Regions from separate parts of the Kangiella profundi genome, predicted to be linked through region 2. Evidence: riboswitches for the same ligand, from Rfam matches in the RefSeq annotation. Region 2 holds a riboswitch; the other holds the start of a gene.
What was found. Region 2 has a riboswitch for thiamine pyrophosphate ahead of CW740_RS05530 (TonB-dependent receptor). Riboswitches for the same ligand answer to the same signal wherever they lie in the genome.
Positions count from the first base shown of each region.

Region 1 (11,575 bases), 1.1 Mb from region 2:
AATGATGCCGTCCATTGAGAATACCCCATCAGTTACAATCAGCTTATAGCGTGCGCCATCGGCATCTGCCTGTTGCAATTGCTTTTCAAGATCGGCCATGTCGTTATTGGCATAGCGGTAACGCTTTGCTTTACATAAACGAACACCGTCGATAATCGAAGCATGATTCAATGCATCAGAAATGACCGCATCTTCCGGATCCAATAAGGTTTCAAACAAACCACCATTGGCATCAAAACAGGAAGAATAAAGAATCGTATCTTCCATACCTAGAAAATCGCTTATACGCTTTTCCAGTTCTTTATGCACATCTTGCGTACCACAGATAAAGCGTACGGAAGCCATGCCGTAACCATAATGGTCCAGCGCTTCCTGACCAGCCTTAATCAGCTCAGGACTGTTAGCCAAACCAAGATAGTTATTGGCGCAAAAATTGAGAACACTCTCACCTGTTGTGACATGAATATCGGCGGCCTGTTGTGAGTCGATGACCCTTTCTTTCTTATAGAGACCGGCTTCCTTAACTTCGTCAATGTTTTGCTGAATATGCTTGAGAAATTCTTGATTCATGAAATAACCTTCTGAATATTGGATACCCGCTTATGGCAGGCAGTTTGAAACTGATAAAATTGACGCCATTCTAACATCTACGCCTGAAATTTACTCTATTACGGTATGAAAAATATACCGCCGATAGATGCTTTCAATGGAACTCAGAGCCAGTCTAAGACTGACTCTGATAGGTTAGTCATCAGCAATTGGAATGATTAATTACCAATTGAACTTGGTGCCTTTGATGTTATCGCTGATACGATCTTTAATCGCTATAGCCACGCCAAGGTCCAGATAGGGAATATTGATATGATGTGCACCGACCATGGCACCGGCCGTGTCGATTACAAGGCTGGCCATGCCATGACGACGATCAAATGGACTTTCTTTAACCGTTATAGTCTGAGTTTTCGGTAACCTGACAAAGGTGTACTTGGTAAAAATGACTCCATCTTTAAAGGCCACCAATTGACCATTGATGTGATAACCCGCCCCTTTGACATAGGCTTTTGAGTAATAAACGCTATAGATTAGCCATATTACAAAGCCGATCGGATAGGCATATAGGTTCCATAATGCTAATGGTGCAGTTATGACTAAACCTATTAGAACCATTACTTTAAGCACGCGACGCCAGCCTTTCTGATTAATCGGTTGCCATTCAATGGCCTCCCAATCAACATCGCCCTGAATTTCTTTTAGCAATTCATGACGCATGCCATTCGGAGCAACCGGCACCACCTGTTTCATACTGACACCCTGCTGTTCATTATTGACGCCACCGGCAGTTTCGATGGTGATACCGATTCGCTTAAACCAACGGTGCAATAACGACTCATGAATGGTCAAGGTTTGTATTCTGGTCATGGGAATGGTCGCCTGCAGGCGTGTCAGTAATCCCATGGTTGCCTGTAGCTTGTCTTTATTTTTTACCAATACGAAACCATGAAACTTGAGCAACGCCATGGCAATCGACAATAGCCACAAGGCAATAATTGCCGAGACAACTCCAATGATGGTTATCAGGGTGTAGTAAAGCCAGCCATTTTCGAATTCGATACTGCTGACCAGCCCATCAATCCATTGTGTGAATTGACTGATATAGTTAGTGATCAATCGCTCAATCTGGTCATCCATAAATTGCATGATGAAACCAAAAAAGATGGCCACAGCGACGAGCCCTCGATTGGTAATCATGCCGTAACGAACAATCTCGCCAAAGGATAAGCTCAGGATACTGTCTTTAGGTTGAGCGACCTCTTCATTCAGCTGCTCTTCTTCATCATTAATTTTATGTTTAAGTACCTTCACAGCCTGCATATCGATCACGTTAATAACCGCTTCGGGTTTACCACCTGATGCCGATTCAAGCTGTACCTTAACCACCCCAAACAAACGGTGTAATGGTGACTGCACTAAATTTAGATTCTGAATTTTTTTATAAGGAACCTGGCGCACGTTGCGAAAAAAGATCCCTTCCTGTACTCGAATCTTATCGCCCTCTAACCAGTAGCGATAAAAACGGTATTGGATAATAGCTCCCAAACTGATAATCAAGGCAAAACCCAATGCAAACCACTCCCACGAGCTACTGCGGGTACTGAACAAGGCTAATACAATAGGGAATATCAGCTTCTTAATATTCTCGAACAGAATAAATAACGGGGAAATTTTGTGCAGCCGATTGGCCTGTACTTCAGACTGCATCGCTTTCGCCTTCTTCCTGTAGCACGGAACGTAACTCATGAGCAGTATCCAGCAATATGCCATCCAGCGAAACTGATGCATCACGTGTACCCGCGGTATGCGTCACCAACTTGCCCAATTCATACTTGCGTTCTAATGGACCTTGCGCCACATCAGTGTGTTGCACTCGATTAAAAGGAATCAGTGTTTTTTTTCGCCACCAGACACCGCTTTGAATATACAGCCCTTCATCAGCCAGCCAGTACCAGGTGTAGTCATACGATTTTTTGGCCCAAATAAATCCAATGGTAAAAACGATGAGTCCCGCCGCCACACCAATTGCGATGATCAGATAAGATTCGCTTAATAATGCTACTACCGTCGGTACCAACATAATAATAAGACTAACAAATGCTACTGTAATTCTTGATACCTTGATGGAGTCAGGATGGAGTCTCTGACTGCTTTCTGGGAGGCGCGAAATAAGATTGTCCTGCTGTTCTGGCTGCCCTTGTTCATTTGTTTGCTGGGCTTCCTGCTGCTGTTCTTGTTCACTGCTCATAAACGAAAATCCCCAATGCTTACTTTATTATTCGATTTAATAGAAACCTCATGAGTATATCGAAATACCTCATACAAGACTGTAGCAGAATGTTACAGTCTATTATTCGGCGGCTTCCCGCCTCAACGCTTCCATGCCGCCATGCAAGCTGTAGACACAGGAAAAGTCTGCCTGAATCAGCAGGCTGGCAGCGTTAAAGCTTTTCTGTCCTACTTGGCAGACAAGCACGGTTGGCTGATCAGGATCCAGTTGATTGATATGACTGCCGAACTCTGTAATCGGAATGTTTTTAAGTGTTCCTACTGTCGCAAACTCCAGTAAAGCCTTATCAGCATCATGTTCTTCGCCGTTTCGCACATCGATCACTAAGGGTGCATCCTGCTGGCTTACCCATTGTTTTAACTGCTCTGGACTGATCAGCTGTACCTTTTCAGATTCCTGCCACTCAAATTTGCTCATACCCTAGGCCTGTGTTGTTCAATCAGTTGCATCATATTTGTAGCTGTCTGTTCAGGATTATGGGCCTTAGTAATTGCTGAAATCATCGCAATACCAGACACACCCGTGCTTGCTACGTCTGCGATTCTATCAGTATTGATGCCCCCGATGGCAACCCATGGATAACTCTGCATCAAATTTTTCCAATAATTTAAATTCTCAATTCCATGTGGAATCCAGGGCATTTGCTTACTGTCGGTGTGGTACACGGGGCCACAAGCCAGATAGCTTGGTTTTATCGCGTGAGCACGTGCCACCTCGTAAAAGCAGTGGGTGCTGACTCCTAAGTACAATCCTGCCTGACTGATTGCTGCGAGGTCCGCATCATCCAGATCTTCCTGCCCCAAGTGTACGCCATAGGCTTGATACTTAATTGCCAGCTGCCAATGGTCATTGATAAATAACCTGGCATTGTATTGTCTAGAGATAGCTACTGCCTTTTGAATTTCACTCTCTAATGAGTCACCCTTTAGGTCCTTCACTCGCAACTGTATGGTCGTAATACCCAAGGGCAATAACCGCTCCAACCATTCGGCACTATCCACTACTGGATATAAACCCAATATCTGCTTTTCTAATGAAGGAAAGTAGTATTCACTTAATGAATACTGCTTGGTGAGTTGTGGCATGTCCTGCTCATCAATAGGCCATGACTTAACCGATAAGGGTCCCTTTTGCTCCCTAACAGGGTAGCTATGCCTTAATCCTTGGTTCAAGGCCATTTTGCCAATCACCACCGCATCTTCGATGGAATAATTCAAGGCTAAAGATGTCGCTATGGCTGACGATAATACACACCCGGTTCCACGCGAATTATCCGTTTCTTTTCTATCACTGTGCAGCCAAAACTTATTATTTCTGTTTATGAAAAAATCCGAAGCCCGCTCAGATGGCCAATGCCCACCCTTCACCAATACCGAACCCACACCCCAATCGATTAGTGTTTTTGCCTGACTTTCAATATCTTCTATCGACTTGGTGTCCTGTCCGGTTAACCTTGCCAACTCATCAATATTCGGAGTGATGACAGTAACGAGCGGTAGTAACTTGTATAATTGTTCGATGACTTCGTCCGGCATTAGCTGTGTACCCGACGATGTTTCTATGACTGGATCGAATACTAATGGAATGGACTTTTCTGCTTGTTCAAGGAAATCTATTAATAACTCAAGACAGTTTATGCTGGGCAAAAGACCCACCTTAATAGCATTTGGCTCACCTAACTCGCGTAGTGCTTCGAGTTGTGATTCTAACTGCTCTGTTGTTGAAGGGTTGATCGCTACTACCCGCTGGCTATTTTGCGCAGTTATCGCTGTGGTAACACTGCAAGCGTGAGCTCCTAATGCCTGAATGGTTTTGACATCGGCAAGTTGACCAGCCAAACCAGAATTATCCAGTCCGGCAAGACTCCAAACCATCGGTTTAGTTTGCCTACTCATGATTCCTGTTGCCAGAAAGGTGTGCCTAAAACGGGCGTACTTGGTTGAGCCAGATCGCGCTGAGGCATAGCACCTGCCTGATAAGCCTTGCGCCCTGCAGACACTGCATCTTTAAATGCTTCTGCCATCAATACAGGATTATCAGCTTGAGCAATAGCTGTATTTAATAATACTGCATCAAAACCCATTTCCATCGCCTGAGTAGCATGCGAAGGCAGACCCAAGCCTGCATCAATTACCATCGGAACATTCGGAAGTCTCTTGCGCAAAGTTTGCAGAGCATAAGGGTCACTAAGTCCTCGGCCCGTTCCAATCGGCGCTCCCCACGGCATTAAAATATTACACCCTGCATCCAATAAGCGTTGGCATAAAACCAAATCATCCGTGCAATAAGGAAATACCTCAAAACCACGTTTAACTAATTCTTTAGTGGCTTCGAGCAACTGAAACGGATCCGGTTGAAGATTGTATTCATCACCAATTACTTCAAGCTTAATCCAGTTGGTTTGAAAAATTTCACGTGCCATTTCAGCGGTCGTGATAGCTTCCTTCGCAGAGTGGCATCCGGCTGTATTGGGCAGCCAATGACAATCTAATTGTTGTAACTGCCTCCAGAAAGTTTCCCCACCCAAACCTTGTCGTCTGACCGATACAGTCACCACATCTGCTTCAGTAGCCTTAATGGCATCCAGCATTATTTGTGGCGACGGGTATAACGCCGTGCCGACAAATAATCTGCTGTTTATTTTTTTATTACCGATTTTTAGCATTTAATTCTCATATTAGTTTTTCGTTCCATTTTCTTACCATATCAGCGACTAATAAGTTTTGTTTCGCTACTCAGCGAGTTACTTTTCTTGCGTGGTCAAGAAAAGTAACCAAAAGAAGACCACCCCGTGATTGAGGTTTCACTTCGTTCAACTTCCTTCGTATCCGCCAAGCCACTTAACGCACCGTAAAATACGTTCCATCCCTGGCCCGAATTTTACTATTCAAAACGTCCTGTTTTGAATTGCTATGTCTTGGCTACTACTCAGCTCAATCAAAAGGGGTTTTTGGAGCAATCCTGCACGCTTGAGCTTATAACTTCATAAATTCCATTTACCTGATAAAACAAAAAAGCTAAACAAGTACGCGGCAAAAAACAGTGTCCCAGAGGGAGTTTACTTTAGTAAATGACCTTGCAGGATACTGTTTTATAACAAAGTAATTGTGACGATTTTTTTGTTTTATCCGCCTTGCATCGGCAAAACAATCTCAACCCGATCCCCCTCTCTCAACAAGGTCTCGCCATATAAGGAGCGTGGCACAAACTCCATATTTACAGCGATCGCAAAATTTCCTTCTTGCTTAAACCATTGGATGAACTCTGCAACACTCATGGGTTTGTCTAATTCTAAAGCTTCATCATTAACAATTAACTGCATGTTTAACCTCATCATTTTCGGTTAATGCTTGTTCAAATTTATCCATCATCTGTTCTACGACCGCAGGCGCTAATAAAATGCCATGCCGATAGAGACCATTTATTGTTCCTATTCTGTTGCTCAACTCTACCATAGGTAGATTATCCGGTAATGCCGGTCGACAGTTTACGACCTGTTTAATAATTCGTGCTTCACCGAAGGATTTATGCAAACTGTAAGCCGCTGATAACAATTCTAAGGTCGATCTGACGGATACTGGACTTCGATCTTCACTCTCAATCTCGGTTGCCCCAATTAAATAAATATTATTAGGACGAGGTACCAGATAGATACGATATCGTGGGTGCATTAAACGGGTTAGGTATTTAATACTTACATCCGGTGCATGCAACCATAAAAGCTCTCCCCTTACTGCCCGCAGGGGTATGGTTTCTTTTGCGCCTAATCCGCGACAGTCAAAGATCCAGTCATATTCATAGGTGTTATTCTTTGTTGTAACCTTGCCAGGCTCTATGCTTTTCACTTCCGTATGCTCTATCCAAGAAACACCGTGTTTTAGCAGTTGCTTTTGCAAAGCTGTTAACATAGCAGTGGTGTCTAATTGTCCTTCATCCGCCAACCATAACCCTTCTCCCAGGTGGGCCAACTCAGGTGCTTTATCTGCAACTTTTATTTTTTTTACTTGCTCACCACAGCTTTTAAGTTTCGTCTCAAGTAACCGATAATATCGATCTAACTCAACTTTATCTGAACCATGCGCTGTGACTAATGAACCCTGATGCCGATAGAATACTTCAGAGTCTAATTCATGAATCAGATCAGGATATAACTGGAGTGATCGATTCCCTAATTCATAAATCGTTGGCTCAGCCATTTCTAGCTCAGCTATTGGTGACAATATTCCCGCAGCTGCAAAGGAGCAGGCCGCTTCGCTGTCTATTGCGTTCTTATCAAACAGCGTAACATCAAACCCTTTTTTGACCATTTCCCAGGCTAGTAATCGACCTGCTATTCCTGCCCCAACAATTCCGACTTTCATAGGCTCACCATTTGCTTCTGCTATTTCACTTCAACGTAAATCTCTGCGCCCTGCTGCTTAAATTGCTCTGATTTCTCAGCCATGCCTTGCTCAATTTTCTTCTGCTCTGCTGAATAATCACGTACGTCCTGAGAAATTTTCATGGAGCAGAATTTTGGCCCGCACATCGAACAGAAGTGTGCCACTTTGGCAGAATCTTTCGGTAAGGTTTCATCATGAAATTCACGTGCCGTATCTGGATCTAGTCCCAGGTTAAACTGATCTTCCCAACGGAACTCAAAACGCGCTTTGGATAATTGATCATCTCGGTAACGCGCACCAGGATGTCCTTTAGCAACATCCGCTGCATGAGCTGCTAATTTATAGGTAATGATTCCGGTTTTGACATCATCTCTGTTTGGCAGGCCTAAATGTTCCTTTGGCGTGACATAACACAGCATGGCACATCCAAACCAGCCAATCATGGCTGCACCAATTCCCGAAGTAATATGGTCATAGCCAGGGGCAATGTCGGTCGTTAATGGGCCCAGAGTATAAAAAGGCGCTTCGTGACATTCCTTAAGTTGTTTATCCATATTTTCTTTGATCATATGCATTGGCACATGACCCGGTCCCTCAATCATGACCTGCACATCATGTTTCCATGCAATTTTGGTTAGCTCACCTAAAGTTTCCAGTTCACCAAATTGTGCTGCATCATTGGCATCTGCTAATGACCCCGGGCGCAAACCATCACCCAAAGAGAAGCTAACGTCATAGGCCTTCATGATTTCGCAGATTTCTTCGAAATGGGAATAAAGGAAATTCTCCTTGTGATGAGCAATGCACCATTTGGCCATAATTGAACCACCACGTGACACAATGCCCGTAACCCGTTCTGCCGTTAGCGGCACGTAACGTAACAGTACGCCAGCATGGATGGTGAAATAGTCAACACCCTGCTCAGCCTGTTCTATCAAGGTATCGCGAAATACTTCCCAGGTCAGGTCTTCTGCAATCCCGCCTACTTTTTCCAATGCCTGATAAATGGGCACGGTACCAATCGGCACCGGCGAGTTTCTTAAAACATAATCGCGCGTAGCGTGAATATTTTTGCCGGTCGATAAATCCATGACCGTATCGCCACCCCAGCGAGTTGCCCATACCAGCTTTTCAACCTCTTCCTCGATACCCGAACTAACTGCCGAATTCCCGATATTGGCGTTAACTTTAACCAGAAAATTTCGCCCAATGATCATGGGTTCCAATTCAGTATGATTGATATTGGCAGGTATAATGGCACGCCCGGCAGCAATCTCATCGCGTACAAATTCAGGGGTAATAAATTCAGGAGTGTTTGCGCCAAAAGAATGGCCTTTAAGACGAGTTTCTCTTTCACTGTCGCTGGCTTCTTTTATCAAAGCTTCACGTTTCTGATTCTCGCGAATCGCTACATACTCCATCTCGGGAGTGATAATTCCCTGACGTGCATAATGCAGTTGAGTCACATTTTTGCCAGTCTTAGCACGCAGTGGCTTTCGCTGAAGTTCTGGATTATGAGTAGCGAAAGCCTTGTCACCATCCTGGTAACCATTATCAATAGGCTTTACTTGACGTCCTTCATATTCTTCAACATCACCTCGATCAACTACCCATTGCTTACGAACCTGCTGTAATCCTTTGCGCACATCAATTTTAATTGCCGGATCGGTATATGGCCCAGAGGTGTCATAGACAGTAACCGTTTCACCATTGGTCAGGTTAATCTCACGCATAGGCACACGAATATCTTTGTGCACGACACCAGATACATAAATTTTCTCTGAGTTTGGCAGTGGGTCTCGAGTGATGAGATTTGTTTTAAGATCGACAGAATTATTTTTGGTCGCGTTCTTTATCACGCCTTTTGTCACGCTTTTGGTCACAGTATTCTCCAGCTTGTGACTGCACGGCGCAAAAAAGTAATGAGAACGGATCTACATTAGATCAATAGATAGGTTGTGCATTACTCTTCCCTACGCCGATGCGAGTCGGATCAGGTTATACGGGTTTGCTCATGCATCTCAGCTCCTGACATCTTGTTGCTGCATGGCAACAACTTCAGGCGCACCCCGAGAGTTGCTCGAATTATACACATGCTAAGTCACAAATTCCTAGCCCCTATCTCACAAACTTGCTTACAAACTTGTTCATAGATTTTTTCTCAGTCCTTTTATTCAGACATAAAAAAAAGCGGCACCTAAGTTGCCGCTGGGGAGAATGGGGCGAAGTTTTTGATTCGACAGCGCCCCCTGTGGAGAGTCATTTTTTATTATTAGAATTTAAAATTTCATTTACTAACCGATTACTGAATCAGTTTCATTGAGAAGGGATATTCATATACACCACCTTCGCTAGCCTTGATCGCTGCCAGAATTGTCACGATAAAGTGGAAAATGATTAGTCCAAATAGAATTGGGATACCGATTAAGATAATGCACAGAATCAACGCCGCACAGTAAGCAATAAACATGGTAATATTAAAATTCAATGCACGCTTACCGTTTTCCGCTACCAGTGGCATTTCATCTTTCTTCAGTAACCATACAACCAATGGTCCAAGCACCATACCGATGACCGGCACCAGAGGTACCATGGCAACAAATGCGGCTAAGTGGGCAAACATCGACCAGGTTTTCTCTTCACCGCGAATCTCTTCAGTACCCAGTACCTCAGCTTCGCCTTCATAGACCCGTTCTTTACCTTCACCGCCATGTTCTGGCTTGCTGTCGCCTGTGCCTTCAGGTTTTTTATCATCTTCGTGGTTCATCACTATTTTCCTCATCTGAAATCTAAGTGTGGCAACGACCTTATTCGCTGCTCATTTACAGACTAGCAAAGAGTGATATTTCAAAATGTTACTTTGAGTGATAGGAATTAACGATAAATCGGTGCTTTCAATTTATTTTTGCTATTGAATTAACTTATTGAAATTTATGATTATTTTTTAAGGTGCTTGTGATGTGCATTCATCCTTTTTTTGAACAGAATGCTTTGAATACCTTTTTTTTAAATTTAACCTGTTGATATTAAAGGGTATTTAATTTTTTTAATTTAATTTTTTTTTCTCTTTTGCCGACAAAATGGAATAAAGGTATAAATTCGCTTAAATTGGCGCCAAATGTCCCTAATATTATGTCAATTGATGATAATTACTTCTATTTTCGAACTTATTCCATTTTGCCTACCGATTTGCAATGCAAGCCAAAATAGTACAGACCTTTCCTATTTTATCAATTTAAACAAACACATAGCCTGCTTTCTTAAGAACCACCAATGCTTCTGCTAAGTTGCGTTCTTTCACTAAAAGATAATCGGTATCAAAGGTTGATACGACAAAGATTGGGATATCAGCCTTAGCCAATTCATTGCTAAGGCCTGCAATAACTCCTGACATGCTAAAATCGAGCGGCCCTTCAACTTTGATGGACCGCCAGTTCAGCTCACTCTTTTGTACCGAGTCTTTTATCAGTTCTCGGTTCAAGCTTTCACAAACCAGGGATAACTCTTCATCCGTCGATGATAAAAACCAATTTCCCTGTAGATCCTCCAATTGCATCACTGAGGACAGTTTATGTACGTCAAATTGCGCATCGAGTAATTTTAGACGTGGCTTTTGCTCCATGTTTAACCTCTCCTTGTTACATTAACGATGACATCTTCATCCATTGCCCGGTATCGTTCAAGCATCTGCTCGATTGTTTCCAGATCATCGCGTATCCCTTTTTCTGTTAGGAACTCGGGATTCCATAATTTAGAGTATGAGCGCTCACCTGCATCACAGGCAAAAGTTACAATGGTTTTGCCGGGACCGCTTTTTGCCGCAGCAAATAGAGCACCTGCCAGATTAAGTGCTGAACTACTCCCCAGCACCAGACCATCATTGTTTCTAACAGCTCGCGATACTGTCACCAGATCTTGATCCGGCAATGTTATTCCTTTATCAATTTTTGCCTGAGCAAAATTGGCTACCGTTCGCATGATGCCAATTCCTTCAGTAAATGAACTCCCTTGCGCCTTGTATTCACCCGTTTTCAGATAGTGGTAGATACCTGATCCGTCTGGATCCACAGACCAGATTTGAACGTCAGGTTTCTGTTCTTTCAGGTAACAGGATGTTCCACCAATGGTTCCCCCTGTACCTGACACTGACACCAATGCATCTATCTTACCTTCTGTTTGTTGCCAGATTTCAGGACCGGTGTGTTTATAATGAGCTTTTGCATTACTGGTATTTTCAAACTGGTTGGCCCACCAGTAATGGTTATTCTCCTCTGCTAACCGACGGGCGGTATGATAGAAATGATTAGGGTTTGCGAAAGGACAGGGGTCGACTAACATTAGCTCTGAACCA
Region 1 covers NZ_CP025120.1:72,335-83,909, reverse strand. Annotated here, with positions in the region: gene CW740_RS00415 (glycine C-acetyltransferase) at 1-570, opposite strand, end outside; gene CW740_RS00410 (PH domain-containing protein) at 772-2,259, opposite strand; gene CW740_RS00405 (PH domain-containing protein) at 2,249-2,800, opposite strand; gene CW740_RS00400 (rhodanese-like domain-containing protein) at 2,903-3,259, opposite strand; gene thiE (thiamine phosphate synthase) at 3,256-4,737, opposite strand; gene CW740_RS00390 (thiazole synthase) at 4,734-5,507, opposite strand; gene thiS (sulfur carrier protein ThiS) at 5,967-6,164, opposite strand; gene thiO (glycine oxidase ThiO) at 6,148-7,203, opposite strand; gene thiC (phosphomethylpyrimidine synthase ThiC) at 7,224-9,083, opposite strand; TPP riboswitch at 9,178-9,306, opposite strand; gene CW740_RS00370 (DUF4870 domain-containing protein) at 9,527-9,991, opposite strand; gene CW740_RS00365 (ACT domain-containing protein) at 10,460-10,846, opposite strand; gene CW740_RS00360 (cysteine synthase A) at 10,849-11,575, opposite strand, start outside.
Region 1: it holds a riboswitch for thiamine pyrophosphate, as region 2 does, so the genes downstream of both, thiC (phosphomethylpyrimidine synthase ThiC) here and CW740_RS05530 (TonB-dependent receptor) in region 2, are expected to answer to the same signal.

Region 2 (11,575 bases):
TCTGGCAACGATAATTCAGAATGATGCAACTCACTCAATAAACTACTTAAATCAACTATCAAATCGGGGTTGTTAAAATGCTGGCTCACTGTCGGGCTCGCATATAGCCAGACCGAAACACGGATTTCTTCATTATCCAGCAAACACTTTGGAAGCCACTTTGAAAGCGCTGGATTCTCGCTAACCAGTCTTGTCTGAGAACGATAAAAACCGCCTGGTAGCTGCTCAACTTTTGTCTGATCGACCAATTGAACAAAGTAATCTTGGAAAGTAAGACTTAATTTAAAATTAGAATTGGTATCGCCCTGACGCAATAATTGCCAATTAGCTTGGTTTGCACATTGAGCAACAGTATCCGGCTGCAGTTTGTTTAATAACTCAACCAATTGCTGCCAGCAGCTATTTGAGTATTGCCACCACTCAGGCGGTTTTCTGTTGGGCATAATGCTTCTTCCACTCCAGCCAGCCGACAATGGCCATGACTGTATAAGCTATAAACAAGATTGCAGTTATCAGCAAACCTTTTTCCCAATATAAAAACACTGACACAAAGTCGATCACAACCCAGTACAACCAGTTTTCCAGCACCTTCTGCGCTAATAGATAAGTAGTAAACACTGCAAACCAGGTTGTGAATGAATCAACATAGGCAAAATCCTGGGTCGTGTAATTATCCAGCAAATAACCACTAATCAAGACGACTATAGATAGCCCAGCTATCCAAGCCAAATGCACTTTCAATGACCAACGACTAATGGACTTGTCGTTCCCTCGTTTACCGGTAAAGCGCCATTGATAGAAGCCGTAAACGGCCATCAACAAATAATAAACGTTAAGCAGTGACTCCATGAACAAATTCACGTCATAGAATAATGCCGTGTAAATCGCCGTACTAAAAAAAGCAGCAACCCAGCACCAGATATTTTCTTTAATCGCTAATAGAATATATGCAATAGCCAAGGCAACCGCCAGCCACTCCCAGTTTGAAGTAGCCGCTACTTGCTGGCCAAAGGTTTCAAAGAAGCTACTCATACAGTTTTACTATTCTTTTCTCTGTTAACTGGGTCTACTAATCGGGCTTAACATCGCTGTTCAAAAACTTGGCTACAAACACCTGCTTGCCATAAGTTTTGAATGAGTATTCTACGGTTTCATTAACCACTGCCATCACAGATTCAAAGTCACCAAAAAGCTGCGTGCTCATGGTATTAACGATAGCCTCAACACGCTTATCCCCCATCAGACGTTCAACAATATCCTGAATAATCGGCAGGAATTGATCATCAAGAGGATACAAGCTTAATTCAACTGAAATCTTCATTTCACCAATCCCTCAATATTTAAAAGTTATAGGCAGCGCGAACACCAACAATTCTTGGTGTACCATACTGAAAATAAGGTTCGGTTTCATAAAACTTTCGCGGATCATTGCCGAAGCTACCAAAACCTCGATTAACGACAGTTTCATCCGTCAGGTTACGGCCATAGAGTTCAACAAGCCAATTAGCATCCTCATAAGTCAACGCCAGGTGCCACAACTGATAGTCCTCCGCTTTAACCTGATGACGATCAGACAGGTAAAACTCATCCTTAAATTCAGTTTGCAGATTCAAACTCCAATATTCATTGAAATAGAAATCAGCACCAGCAATCCATTGCAGCTCTGGTGAATGAGCCAATTCGCGACCCGTTAAATCATAAGGCACAGGTGGATTAGCAGTTAAATCCGCTAATACATGAGTAAAACTCTGCAAATCTTCAAACTTAGTTTTAAGAATCCCTACAGAACCGTACAAACGCGCCCAATCTGATGAACGCCAATTCCACTCAACTTCAGCACCATAGCTTTTTGCACCACCAGCGTTGATATTGTAATCGGTAAAATTACAAGGACACTCGCCGCCTTCCTGTAACGTTCGCCCATCAGCCTGCGAGGTGACATAAGATTGTTTGGACTGGATATCATCACGGTTTTGATAGAACACAGACGCCTGCAACGTTAATCCAGCATCAGGCCACAAACCTTTAACCCCTAGTTCATGATTGAGCATGTATTCTGAGTCATATTCACGCTGTGACTCCGGTAATTCCTGTGCAGTATTAAAGCCTCCTGCTTTATACCCACGCGATAACAAGGCATAAAGCATAGCCTGTTCGCTGGCCTGATACTCAAGCGAAACCTTACCACCCCAGAAGGTCTCAGAACGATCATCCGCAAATGGCTGGTTATCAATATAATCAGCCGACTGGCGTTCGAAACGTGCACCGGTTGCCAAGGTCCAATCATTAATCAATGGAATGTCCAACTGTCCATAAAGCGCGGCATTACGCGTATCGTACTGATTTCTGAAATCGACAGGGTTGAAAGTATATTGACGTAACAGGTCAACCGACTGATCGCGAAAATATGCACCAACCACCCACTGATTCGACGAAGATTGATTAGACAAGGTGTCAGTGCTGCCCTGCCCACCAATCAGTTTCACATCCAGACTCAGATTACGGTTATCTCTTAAGAAGCGATCAAATGACGAATACCACCAATCAAAGCCCCAGTCATCGCTATCACACGGCGTGTCTTCACAAATTCCAGTATGACTCCAGTCTTCGTCGTAAGCATAATCTAGCTCGCTATCAGCAAATGACAAGGTGCTTTGCAGTTTGGTCGTGTCCCAGGCCCATTCAGCAATAAAGGAAGCGCCTATGGTTTCCTGGCGATCGTGCCCTGGCTCATCAGAGTAAGTCTGGCGTGTGTTATCAAGACTAAAAGCGTCATAACCATTGTCCACATCGACCAGAATCAGATTTGAGGTCAAAGAAAAGTCGTCACTGGGTTGGTAAACCAAACGAGCCTTCATGCTCGATTCATCGATATTCTGGGTATCATCACGACCGAGGAAAATGTTATCGGTAAAACCGTCGCTACGATACTGCCCCACCGCGAAACGGTAACCCCAGGCATCCGACAGCTGATCACTGCTTATCAAAGAAGCGCTGCGACCATTGTAAGACTCAAAAGAACCGGAAACTTTGAGCAAGTCTTCCTCAGGCTCAGCAGATACCATATTCACAAGGCCTGCCAATGCATTAGCACCATAAATCGTCCCCTGTGGCCCGCGTAGGATCTCAACCTGTTGCGTATCAAGCATCAAGGCACCGCCAGCGATACCCGTCATATCAATGCCATCAACAATCACACCCACCGAATAATTCACCGGCTCAACAAACTCACTGCGCTCGCCGACGCCACGGATCTGAATAAAGCGACCACGAGACGCACCCGTTGCGAAATTAACGTTTGGCGCTAAATTGAAAATATCAGACACATGATGAGCATTGTTCCGACGCGCCGTTTCGCTATCGATCACAGTTACGCTCGAAGGCAAGGTCAAGGGACTCTCAGTCAAATGCTCTGCATTAATCACCAGAGTCTCAATGTCATCATCACTCTGCTCTTCAGCAACAGCACCAAGCGACATCGCCAACAGACTGGCCAAGATTAAAGGTTTAAAAGAACGAATAGCGTGTTTCAAAGGACAACTCCACATAGCACAATATTGTTGGGGTATGCAGAGTAACAACAGAAAAGACAGAAAATTGAAGCAGTTAAGCTAACTTGACTGAATCCCTGTCAATGAATGGCTTGAAATCTAGAAAGGAAAAGCCAGAATCCCAAAAAGCACATTTTCTGAACTCCCTGTCCCTACGCCGGCATAACCCGGATCAGGTTCTAAGGGTCTGGCGCTCAAGCAATCAAAACTGCAACTGCATCGAGCCTCATCTCAGGCTAAAAGCCACCCCTCGGGAATGGGTGTCATTATACACGTCTTAAAAACAAACAGCGAATGTAAAGATAGTTGGTTATTGCAGGACTTAAAAGGTTGTCATCTGACCCACAAGGATGTGGGGAATTCACTGGTAATTCTTAGAGAATTGCCTGCCTAAACTGTGACCGAAGGGAATACCTTTAGGTAATTCAGGATCTGCGTCGCGACGTACCATTTTTGTTGAGGTTTGTGTGAGTCTAAAACTTTAAGCAACCGCTAATTCAATAAGGGCATCCACTTACTACAGTTATTAGCTCAACTTCTCCGGATATATTTATGCTTAATAGCTTTCCAAAAACACCTGCCTCATTATCTCGAACCCCTACTGAATAAATAAAATCCCTGCTAGATTCTAATGTATCATGACCTTGAAGAGCTAATACGCAATAATAATCTTGTGGCACACCGTAACGGTTATCTGTGCACTCTATTAACTTGGTAATATTGGGGGAGCAAGATGAGTCAGTCAAATCGATTTCATCAAGAATAATACTGACATACTCTTCAGGTACATCTCCACGTTCAAATTCAGGAATAGTACTACAAGAAGAAACGGTGAACAGAAATATAGATAACATTATTACTTTATTAAGATTCATTTTAATCCTTTTTGATAGGTGTCTTAGTATGCGTCGTGGCTTAGGGTCATCCCCATGGATGCCCTACTTCTGTTTGGCTTACCAATCTTTAATGAACTTCAATAAAGCTACCTTTAACGTTATGTTTAAATCCAAACCTCTCTCGCATTAACTCCATTTGAATGATTTGTTCGCCAGTATCGACTTCAAACATGATGTTATGAGGTTTACTCGAATCCTGAAGCCTTTCGCTGAGTAGCGCCCCACCATCTTGAGCCAAAGAAACACCATCCATACTAACTAAAACCCAACCGGATTTTAGACCTGAACGAAAGGTTTCGGAGTGCTGGGATATTAACAAAACTTCCAAACCATGGTTTGGTTGCTCTTTATAAATAATACCCAATGAATACTGCTGCTGGAGCCATTCTTCTGTTGATTCTCCCGAATGAGTACCTGAATGATTTGCGCAAGCAGATAGAATTAATGCAGCTAACAATGTAGAAATTATTTTCATGGAATGACCCAAACAATAAAAGCCCCAGCTAATGTATTACGGCACTCTTTAAAAAACAAACTATTCGTATATGTATTCAATATTATTTTGAGCTAAAGAACGCCTTGCTTCATTAGACTCTGTCGCTGCGATTTGAGTTAAACACTCTGCCAGTTTTGCTTGCTCATGCTGTGCAACGGGGCCACCGCTTGAGCAGCCGATGGATGTATAGGTCTGAGAAGCTTCACGAGAAGGTGCTCGAAGTGCTTTGAGGATCTCGCCGTGCTCCACTACTGACACACGCTTATTCTCAATGCTGTAACCATTCGCACTGAACCTCGGTGAGGTATTGAATACATAAGCTTCAACGTTTTCGCGTTTGAGTGAAATCTCTAGAGCAATACCGCCTCCTAACGAATGGCCAGTGACAATAATGGTTTCGTCACTCCCCTTTTCTTGTCGAATCGTATCAAACAATTCCAGGCCTCGATCATTCTGGCTACCCCACAAGTTGCCATACCACCAGTCCTTGAAATTAGCGCCCTCTGTTCCTCGAAAGACAATAATGGTTAGATCATTTCGAGTATTTTCATAAATCGAATAGGCAAACCCAATATCATCATTGTCTTTTTTGGTGACTAGCTCATAGTTGGTAGGCAATTTAAATTGATAGGCATCATTGTAAGTATTGGCCGACATTTGAGCGTAAAGGTAGGTTTCTGTAGCCGTGGCACGAATCTGATCGCACCACTTTGAATGATGGTCACAACCCGTAAGCTCTTCTTTTGTATAGTCCATTATTGCGCATGAAGATAATAAAAAACCTAGTCCAAGAAATAATATATATTTCATTCCTTTCTCCTTGCTATATGGTGCTTCTTAATATCAGAGTGTTCTTCTTATATAATTAATTTACTCTGACCCCATTATTTCTATAACTACCAATTAATTCAAAATTCAAAATTAAATATAGTCATGAACACTCTTCAAGCTTCTCGATTTCATAAATAGAAATATCGCTAATTTCATCTCTGCTGTAGTGATACTTATTGTTTTTTAATAGTTTCACTTTAAATGTTTTATTATTTACACAAAGCTTCCACTTGGATCCATCTTTGTAAAATATTCCTTTCTCATGGTAACTAATATATCCTACATATTTGTGGTCATCTTTCTCCAAAATTGATCCATCGACTAGTTTAAAGATATTGTCATTAAAGCTATCGACTTCTACATGGAAAGCTTCAGTGTTATCTCTTTTCTTTTTTTCGATACTTTCATAAAACTTTAATTGATTTGGGCTCTTTAACTCTATAATTGCAAGAGGGATAAGTTCTTTTTTGCTTTCATCTAAAACAGATTTTATTGGGATGCAAACCCCTTCCAATAACCTATCTTGCTCATGCTTCCCCATAAAATACGATGTTTTACATACACCTTTATTAGCAAGGTACGCACCAACTATATCGGCGTATTTCCCTCCGTATGAATACGAGCAAAAGAATAATGTTAAACAGCCGTAGAATACAATTTGCTTTAATTTAGTCAGATAATTAGACATAACATGTTCCATTACAAATAAATCAAACCAGAGTACGCCTTGTACACCTAACCTACCCTTACACCATTATTTTACTGTATCTTTAACGCACAGTTGTGTGATAGCTAGTAAACTCGTGAGCTGCAAATTCAGCAATCTTTTGTTAAATACCATAAAGCTTTATAATTCCTAAGAAAATGAGTAAAAAGCCTATAAATGCAAAAAAATCTGCTAGGAAAGAATGCCGCCAACCAGCAAACCATGCATTTATATTACCTTCGATATTAGAGTCTCGATACCTGTAATATGCTAGTTTCGCTCCAATTCCAAAACAGAGTATTCCAGCAATTAAAATTGTAATAGGCACAGCAAAAGCCTTTGTTGAATCCACGAACATGGCACCAAAAGAAATAAGAAAAGGTACAGAGCTAATTGCTAACATGACATCAGGCCATGTTTTGAGTTCAAGTGATTTCAGCGGATTGTCCACGTAGTACCTCCCTTTAATTTTATCATATACATAGTTCATATTTTTAAGATCTTCAATATCCATCAAGCTCACCCAATGAATAATCTATTTCACCAAATTAACTTTTGATCTGTTACTTTCGACCACTGCTGTAAATCTCTTAAGACTCGTGATTTTACTACGAGATTATCGTTTTTATTTAACTCATCAATAAACACAAGAAAACCCACTGAATAATCCCCCGAGTGCTCCACTGGTAACGTCAAGTCCAATAAAGAACTTTCGTAATGAAGTACTCCACTTATATTGTTCTTCATACTTATTGTTATTTTGTAGCTCATTGAATATGTTTTTTAGCAATAAATTAAAAAGCCATATTAATAAACTTTTCTAATAACGCAACAAAAATGTCAGAAAGCTTTACAATTCAATTGTGGTGATAAATTTGGGGTTTTAAGAAATATAAAGGGAACTTCAACACGGCTTCTTTCTCCCCCTAATAAAAGTTATACTTCTGCCAACTTGTTGAATATTCGAAACTATCGAGTCTTAATGTCCGAGCAACCGATGAAAAAGAAAAAAGTCTATATCGCTTACACAGGCGGTACGATTGGCATGAAGCCGAGTGATAAGGGTTTTGTGCCACAGGAGGGTTTTCTGGAGAATACTCTGGCGAGCTTTCATGAGTTTAAGCATCCGGATATGCCGGAGATTACGATTCGTGATTACGCGGAGCCGATTGACTCGGCGAATATGACGCCTGAGGATTGGTATCTGATTGCGCAGGATATTCAGGACAATTACGACGATTATGATGGTTTTGTGGTGTTGCATGGTACCGATACCATGGCGTACACGGCGTCGGCTTTGTCGTTTATGTTGGAAGGTTTGCAGAAGCCGGTGATTCTGACTGGGTCGCAGATCCCATTGACGCAGCTGCGTACCGATGCGCGCGATAATCTGATTAATGCGGTGTATCTGGCGGCCAACCACCCTATTCCGGAAGTCTGCTTGTTCTTCCACGATCATTTGCATCGCGGCAACCGTTGCAGCAAAACGGATGCGGATGGCTTCGCAGCTTTTACCTCACCGAATATGCCGCCATTAGCCAGCATCGGAAGCACCATCAAGGTTCGCGAACATTTGGTGTTTAAGCAGCATCGGACGGAATTGAATGTCCAGAAATTCAGCTCACCTAAGATTGCCATCCTCACTCTCTTCCCGGGAATTTCAGCGGATCTGGTTAAAGGCTTTTTAAGTCAGCCATTGGATGGAGTTGTGTTGCAGTCTTATGGTTCTGGCAATGCGCCGATTAAGAACGAAGCATTGATGGAAGCGATTCGCGAAGCCTGCGCCAGTGGCCAGGTCATTGTTAACTGCACCCAGTGTTTGAAAGGCAGCGTTAATATGGCGACTTATGAGACCGGCAATCTGTTGATGGATGCGGGGGTGATTTCAGGCTATGACATGACCACCGAAGCAGCGCTGGCAAAGTTGTATTATTTGTTTAGCCGCGGCATGGATAGGCAGAGTATTCGCGAGAAGATGATGACCAATTTACGGGGTGAATTGACGGTTCCTGAGTGATTGGAATCGTTTTTGGTAGGGGCAGGCCTGTGTGCCTGCCCGCAACGCTAGAGTACTTTGCAAACGATTACTCAGTCCATGGCTAAAGTTTTCGCCACTCGGCGAGACCCTTTTCTTTGCTTGTCCAAAGAAAAGGGACCAAAAGAAACGACACCCCGTGATTGAGGTTTCGCTTTGCTCAACTCCCTTCGTATCCACCAAGCCACTTAACGCACCGTAAAATACGTTCCATCCTTGGCCCGAATTTTACTATTCAAAACGTCCTGTTTTGAATTGCTATGCCTTGTCTACTACTCAGCTCAATCAAAGGGGGAATTGGAGCAAGTCGGAAGTGTAAGCAGTTACCTGAGATTAAGACCGATACATTAAGGGCGGGCACATTGGCCCGCCCCTACCCAAACTTTTACGGATTAGGACAAATACTCTTTCAAGTATTCGTAGTTCGGCGTTAACTGACCTTTATAGACGATGACGGCATCGGCGAGGTCTTTTGGCAAGCCGCACTCAGCAAAAGGTTTGCTCAAATCCATTGTCATGATCTGTGGTGCGTAGGTGGTTAACGCTTTGGAGAAGTCGTTTGAAGCATCGATAGGCAACTCGCAGGGCAAGTTGTCGATGGACATGACGGTGACGCCTTCCCAGCTGATACCGTCCTGGCTTTCGTCTGTATCAACATTATAAGTGAATGCTGGGTTGTCGATGTCGGAAGCTTTGGTGGTACATTCTAGACTACCGTTGATGTCGCAGCTGATGTCGCCGATCACTAATGGCAACTGGGCTTTGTGTTGCTGCATACGTTCTTTGGTCAGGTGCTTAGGATACATCTCTTCCCAGTATGGGGTTTGCAGCAGAATGTTGAATTTGCCAAGCACTTTATCGAAGGTGCTTTCGTAGAGCTCAATGCCCTTTTCTACAAATTCAGTCATGCTGAAATCACCACCGTCTTTACGACGATTGATATGGCGGCTACTAAGTACAGCATAGAAGCTGCCTTGCGGTAAGTTGCCCGCTAAGAAGTCTTTGGCGCTGACTTTTGGCAAGCCTAACCATTCGCAGACTTCAATCGAACCTTTACCTACTTTACCTGTACCCACGACTAGCGCACGTATTGGTTCGCCCTGTGATAAATCAAAGCCTTCAAGCGTTTGCTTCAAGTTTTCAACGGTTCCATAGTTGTAAGTCATTTTTAGTTCGGACAAAGGAGTCGATAGTCCTTTTTGAGCCAACTTCTCACCAAGAATTGAGAAGCTATCTACTGCGCCAGCAATACCAGCATAACGACCAAAAGCAATGGTTCTTTGACCAGTGGCCGGATCAACGATGGGTTCATAATCTAAAAGCGTTGCTTCTTCATCCAAAAACTTCTGTAACAAAGGCATGTTGTATTCCTGGCCTTTGATGGTGTGCGAGAACGCTAGGTGGACTTGTCCATGTTTGATCGAGTCAACTGGAGGCTCTTTGATGCCTAAAACAAATTCTGCCTGATCTGGGGTTGAAGGATAAATAGCGCCGGCGGCTTGGTATTCTTGGTCTGGAAAGATGCGGATATCGCAGGGTTCTAATTCAATGGAGAGGCCTTTTTCGGTCAGTGTCTTCACTGCTTTTGGCGTTAAAGGGGCTCGTTTCTCCCACTTATTCTTATGTTCTTTTCGAATAATCGTTTTTAGCATAACTACCCTATTTTGCTGAAATTTTGAAATGTATATACTGACGACGGAGTAAGACTGCCTAACCCAGGTGAATGTCCAAACTAATCGTCAGTTTTATCAGTGTTATCGGTGATGGTTTTGGAGTCGATTGTTTTCAAATCAATCGTATGACCCTGCTGGCGCAGTCGGTCATTCGAAGATAGCCCTTCAAAATCACTACGCATCTTTTTACCGGTCTGGATTTCGCCTGTGGCTGAAATGGTAAAAGGCTCATCACTGGCGTTATGGCGTGCATTGTAGAGCATAATCGCCTGCATGCAGTTTTCGCGTTGTGCTTCTGAAACGGCACTGCCATCAGGCCACTTGCCTGTTTCGACGGCTTCAGTAAAACGCTCTATGATGTCAGGCGTTAATGAATCTACCAGTTGGCTGTAATCAATTGACACGACAAAAGTCTCCACAACAAATGTTGTCCGAAACAAAATTGGGCGCAATTATCCTCGATTTTGTTATGAGTTGCCAGTATCAAAAAGTATCAACACTAAGCTATTGTTTTTCGTGCATTTCCTTTTCGATTTCCTGCAGCTGCTTACGTATGAGCACTATATTGTTCAAAATATGAGCTTCCGTCTTTTGGCTGCGTTCCATGGCCTTCTTCTGCTCTTTAACTTCATCAAGGTTGTTAAGCACCAGGGCAATAAACAGGTTAATGATAATGAAGGTGCCAATGACGATGAAGCTGACATAGAACATCCAGGCCCAGGTGTGATTAGCTAAATCAAGGTACATGACCTGAGTCCAGCCCTCGAGAGTCACGATTCGGAACAGGGTCAACATGGATGTGCCCAGATCACCCCAGAATTGCGGGTTCGTCTCATGGAACAGATTAAATCCAGCGACAGCATAGATATAGAAAAGAACTAGCATCAGCACCACCACATGGAACATGGAAGGGATGGTTTTAATCAGAGTGGTGACTATCAGACGCAGCTCAGGAAGAACCGAAATTAAACGGGCTACACGCAAAAGACGAAGCAAGCGGCCAATTACTGCAAATTGACCAGTCATTGGAATTAATGCAACAACCACGATTGAAAAATCAAAAACATTCCAGCCGTCTCTAAAGTATTTTTTTAGATCAGGAGCGCATGCGTAGAGCTTGAGTACTACCTCTATAACGAAAATGCTTAGAATTACCGCATGTGCAGTTTCTATCCAGCTGACATGAGTTTGAGAAAGCGTTCTACTGGTTTCTAGTCCGATTAGAATGCCGCTTAAAACAATTACGGAAATAATAAAGCGTTCGAACCATTTGTTGTGTACTAAAGCAATTACCCTTGCGTGCATAGTATTATGTCTTTTTCTTGGAATCATGACTGACAGGCGAAATTACCAGCAAACCAGTAATCAGGCAACGACTAAAATGTAA
Region 2 covers NZ_CP025120.1:1,164,381-1,175,955, reverse strand. Annotated here, with positions in the region: gene CW740_RS05545 (phosphotransferase) at 1-443, opposite strand, end outside; gene pnuC (nicotinamide riboside transporter PnuC) at 421-1,032, opposite strand; gene CW740_RS05535 (hypothetical protein) at 1,070-1,321, opposite strand; gene CW740_RS05530 (TonB-dependent receptor) at 1,341-3,533, opposite strand; TPP riboswitch at 3,683-3,812, opposite strand; gene CW740_RS05525 (hypothetical protein) at 4,049-4,426, opposite strand; gene CW740_RS05520 (hypothetical protein) at 4,515-4,922, opposite strand; gene CW740_RS05515 (alpha/beta hydrolase family protein) at 4,983-5,753, opposite strand; gene CW740_RS05510 (hypothetical protein) at 5,875-6,462, opposite strand; gene CW740_RS05505 (hypothetical protein) at 6,605-6,994, opposite strand; gene ansA (asparaginase) at 7,478-8,497, shown strand; gene CW740_RS05490 (bifunctional lysine ketoglutarate reductase /saccharopine dehydrogenase family protein) at 8,908-10,167, opposite strand; gene CW740_RS05485 (YeaC family protein) at 10,248-10,592, opposite strand; gene CW740_RS05480 (ion transporter) at 10,693-11,493, opposite strand.